Regions from separate parts of the Methylobacterium sp. Gmos1 genome, predicted to be linked through region 1. Evidence: predicted binding sites of a transcription regulator. Region 1 holds the regulator's gene; the other holds the start of a gene.
The links. The regulator HrcA, encoded in region 1, represses chaperone genes, less so after heat shock. The targets are predictions, from matches to a motif close to GTTAGCACTCNCNNNNNGNGAGTGCTAAC.

Region 1 (2,392 bases):
GCCGCTTGCCGGCCGCCATCGGGTTTCGCATCGTCAGCATCCTTGCCTCCGGTTCGTCTCGCCGCGTCCTCGTCGCGGCCATGGGGTGGAGACTGGTGCCGGCGGGCTGAACGCGATCTGAGACGCGATGTCGGCCTGCGTTCAGGTGACGACGTGCATCGCGGCATGCGAAATCGTCCCGCCGCGCGGCGTCGCGTCCGCTTGCACGGAGCGCGGGCTCGCATCACAGTAAGGGGTCGTTTGGCTCCCGTAGGGTTGATGAACACGCGCGACCTTCCACCCCTGCCCGGCGGCTCCGGACAGGCCCGTGCCATTGCCGAGCTCAACGAGCGCTCGCGGGAAATCTTTCGCCAGATCGTCGAGAGCTACCTCGCCACCGGGGAGCCGGTGGGGTCGCGCAACCTCGCGCGCATCCTGCCGATGGCGCTCTCGCCGGCCTCGATCCGCAACGTGATGTCGGATCTGGAGCAGGCCGGGCTGATCTACGCCCCCCATACCAGCGCCGGCCGGCTTCCCACCGAGCACGGCCTGCGCTTCTTCGTCGACGCGCTGCTCGAACTCGGCGATGTCGGCCAGGAGGAGAAGGGCCGGATCGAGGCGCAGATGCGCGCCGCCGCCTCGCGCCACACCTTCGAGAGCGCGCTCACCGAGGCCTCGGTGCTGCTCTCGGGGATCTCGCGGGGAGCGGGCGTCGTCGTTACGGCGAAGCAGAACCCGCGCCTGCGCCACATCGAGTTCGTGCGGCTCGATCCCGGCCGCGCCCTGGTGGTGCTCGTCTCCGACGACGGCTCGGTCGAGAACCGCCTGCTCGACCTGCCGCACGGCCTGCCGGCGGGCGCGCTCCAGGAGGCCTCGAACTTCCTCAACGCCCGCATCCGCGGCCGTACCCTCGGCGAGCTGCGGGGCGAGATCGAGGCCGCCCGGGCGGCGATGAAGCAGGAGCTCGACGAGATCACCGGGCGCCTGGTCGATGCGGGCCTCGCCCGCTCGGTCGGCCCGAGCGAGGAGCGCCAGCTCATCGTGCGCGGCCAGGCCAACCTCCTCGACGACCTGCGGGCGGCCGAGGACCTGGAGCGCATCCGGCTGCTGTTCAGCGACCTGGAGAGCCAGAAGGACGTGATCGACCTCCTGTCGCGCGCCGAGGGCGGCGAGGGCGTGCGGATCTTCATCGGCTCGGAGAACAAGCTGTTCTCGCTCTCCGGCTCGTCGATGATCGCAGCCCCCTTCCGGGACGGCAGCCAGACCATCGTCGGCGTCGTCGGCGTCATCGGGCCGACCCGGCTCAACTACGCCCGCATCGTCCCGATGGTCGATTTCACCGCCCGGGTGGTGTCGCGGATGCTGGAGCGCGGGCGAGGCTGAAAGCCGGCGACCGCGCAACCGGTTTCTGGTGTGGGGAACGCGGAAAAGCTGCTTGTCCCCCGGATTCACAAGGGAGGCGGGCTCCGGCATGGTCCGGGAATGGTTCGCGATTCCCTTCACCCGTGAGCGCTCCGTCCCGTCCCCTGCGCAGCCACCAGCGCAGCCTGTCGGAGCTCGTCGGCGCGCTCGCCCGCGGCGAGGCCTCGGGCATCGCCGACATCCTGGCGGCGGTGACGCCCGGCGGCGGCAAGTCGCTGCTGCCGGTCATCGCGGCCTCGAAGCTCATCGCGGCGGGCATCGTCGAGCGGGTGGTCTGGGTCGTGCCGCGGGATTCCCTGCGGCTCCAGGCGGAAGAGGCCTTCGCCGATCCGGCCTGGCGGGCGGCCCTGGGCCACGCCCTCTCGGTGCGGGCGGCCGACAACGCGCCCGATCCGAGCCGGGGCTTGGCCGGCTACGTCACCACCTACCAGGCGGTGGCGGCGGCCCCTGCCCTCCACCTCGCCGAGATGCGGCGCCACCGCACCCTGCTGGTCGTCGACGAGGTGCACCACCTGCCGGCGCTCGCCGACGGCGAGGCGGGGAGCGAGGCCGCGGCCTGGAGCAGCGCCCTGCTGCCGCTGTTTCGCGAGGCGCGCCTGCGGCTCCTCCTCTCCGGGACCCTGGAGCGGGCGGACGGCCGGCGCATCCTGTGGCTGCCCTACCGCACGGAGACAAGCGCGCCGCTGCCGGACATCGAGGCGCCGGGCTGGGCGGTGATCGGCTATTCCCGCGCCGAGGCGCTGGCCGAGAAGGCGGTGCTGCCGGTCAATTTCGGCGCGCTCGACGGCGAGGCGAGCTGGCTCGAGGGCGGGCGCACCAGCGGCCAGGCCCGGGTCGGCCCGCACCGGCTCTCGGGCCCGGGCCCGCGCGCGACGACCCGGCCGGCCCTGTTCACGGCGCTCCGCACGGGATTCGCCCGCGACCTGCTGCGCGAGGCGTTCTTCGCCACCCGCCGGCTGCGGGCCGAGCGCCGGCGCCAGCGCGGCCTTCG
Region 2 (2,392 bases), on a different contig from region 1:
CGCCGGCGCCGTCGATGATCGTGGTGTTCTCCTTCTCGATGCGGACGCGCTTGGCGCGGCCGAGCATCGGGAGGGTCACGTTCTCGAGCTTGATGCCGAGGTCCTCGGCGATCATCTGACCCTGGGTCAGGATCGCGATGTCCTCGAGCATGGCCTTGCGACGGTCACCGAAGCCCGGCGCCTTCACGGCCGCGACCTTCAGGCCGCCGCGCAGCTTGTTGACGACGAGGGTGGCGAGCGCCTCGCCCTCGATGTCCTCGGCGACGATCAGCAGCGGCTTGCCGGTCTGGACGACGGCCTCGAGCACCGGCAGCATCGCCTGGAGCGACGACAGCTTCTTCTCGTGGATGAGGATGTAGGGGTCCTCGAGCTCGGCGATCATCTTCTCCGCATTCGTGATGAAGTACGGGGAGAGGTAGCCGCGGTCGAACTGCATGCCCTCGACGACGTCGAGCTCGGTCTCGGCGGTCTTCGCCTCCTCGACCGTGATCACGCCCTCGTTGCCGACCTTCTGCATGGCATGGGCGATCATCTCGCCGATGTCCTTGTCGCCGTTGGCCGAGATCGTGCCGACCTGGGCGATCTCCTCCGAGGCCGACACCTTCTTGGCGCGGCTCTGGATGTCCTTCACGGCGGCCTGGGTGGCGAGGTCGATGCCGCGCTTCAGGTCCATCGGGTTCATGCCGGCGGCGACGTACTTGGCGCCCTCGCGAACGATCGCCTGGGCGAGCACGGTCGCGGTGGTGGTGCCGTCACCCGCGATGTCGTTGGTCTTCGAGGCCACTTCGCGCACCATCTGGGCGCCCATGTTCTCGAACTTGTCGGCGAGCTCGATCTCCTTGGCAACGGTCACGCCGTCCTTGGTGATCCGGGGCGCGCCGAAGCTCTTCTCGATCACGACGTTGCGGCCCTTGGGGCCGAGCGTGACCTTCACCGCATCCGCCAGGATGTCGACGCCGCGCAGCATCTTCTCGCGGGCGTCGGAGGCGAAACGAACGTCTTTCGCTGCCATGGTGATTCCTCACTGTAGATCGGTGTTGCAGGGGAGAGCCGTCCGGCGTCAGCTCCCGGAAGGGGCGCCGCCGTCGGGCTCGCAGAGCCGTTCAGGGGGTGGCGACTTACGCCAGCACGCCCATGATGTCGGACTCCTTCATGATGAGGAGGTCCTTGCCGTCGATCTTGACCTCGGTGCCCGACCACTTGCCGAACAGGACGCGGTCGCCGGCCTTGACGTCGAGCGGGTTCAGCTTGCCGGACTCGTCGCGGGCGCCGGGGCCGACGGCGACGATCTCGCCCTCTTGCGGCTTCTCCTTGGCGGAATCCGGGATGATGATGCCGCCCTTGGTCTTCTCCTCGCTATCGATGCGACGGACGACGACACGGTCGTGCAGCGGACGGAATTGCATGTGCTGCCCTCTTGCTTCGCAGAACGCATTGCGGTTGGTGTGGCGCCGAAGCCGCCCGCCAACCGGGGCATTAGCACTCTCGTGAGGTGAGTGCTAAGGCTGGCGTGGAGATAATCGGGCCGCGCGAACGAGTCAAGGCGCTGGCGTGTGTCTCGCGCGGCACAATCGGACGGGTGAGGGACCATCGGACCCGTCGAGCAGGAGCCCAACCCCCATGATCACGCTGCACGGCTCCGAGGGGGTCGTCGCCGAGGGCCAGGCCTGCGCCGCCCATCCCCTGCCGGCCCACGGCACCTGGCTCGACCTCGAGGATCCGAGCGAGGCCGAGACGGCCCTGGCGGAAGCCGCGACCGGTCTGCGGGTGCCCTCCCGCGGGGCGCTGAGCGAGGTGCAGAACTCGCGCCGCCTCAACCGGCGCCGGGACGCGTTCTATCTCAGCACCCCGATGGTCTCGTTCCGCGACGACGACCTGACGCTTCGTCCGCTCGGCTTCGTGCTGACGCCGGAGCGGCTGCTCACCGTGCGGTTCCAGCCGCTCGCCGCCTTCGACACCGTGAAGGCGCGCCAGGCCGAGCGGGACGGGCCGGCCTCCAGCGTCGAGACCTTCCTGGCGCTGCACGAGGAACTGATCGACCGCATGGCCGACATCCTCGAGACGATGAGCGACGAGCTCGATTCGCTCTCGACCCGGATCTTCACCTTCGACACCAGCGCCAACGGGAATGGCCGCACCGAGGCCTCGGCTCCCAAGCGCCGCGACCTCGCCCTGCGGCGGCTGCTGCGCGCCATCGGCCGGCGCGGCAAGGCGCTGGCGAAGCTGCGCGCCTCGCTGCTCGGGCTGGGCCGCATCCTCCCTTACGTCGCCGGCGAGGCCGAGACGTGGCTGAGACCCGAGGAGAAGGCCCGCTTCGAGAGCCTGCGCCTCGACGTCGCCTCGCTCGACGAGTTCGAGACCCGGCTGTCCGAGACGGTGCAGTTCCTGCTCG

Region 2: the regulator HrcA is predicted to act here: its motif matches at 1,476-1,504, upstream of groES (co-chaperone GroES).

What each region holds. Positions count from the first base shown of each region.
Region 1 covers NZ_JBSNCC010000015.1:133,165-135,556, forward strand. Annotated here, with positions in the region: gene ACS5PV_RS24140 (hypothetical protein) at 1-40, opposite strand, end outside; gene hrcA (heat-inducible transcriptional repressor HrcA) at 259-1,362, shown strand; gene ACS5PV_RS24150 (DEAD/DEAH box helicase) at 1,485-2,392, shown strand, end outside.
Region 2 covers NZ_JBSNCC010000009.1:61,154-63,545, forward strand. Annotated here, with positions in the region: gene groL (chaperonin GroEL) at 1-1,012, opposite strand, end outside; gene groES (co-chaperone GroES) at 1,119-1,406, opposite strand; gene ACS5PV_RS18335 (CorA family divalent cation transporter) at 1,621-2,392, shown strand, end outside.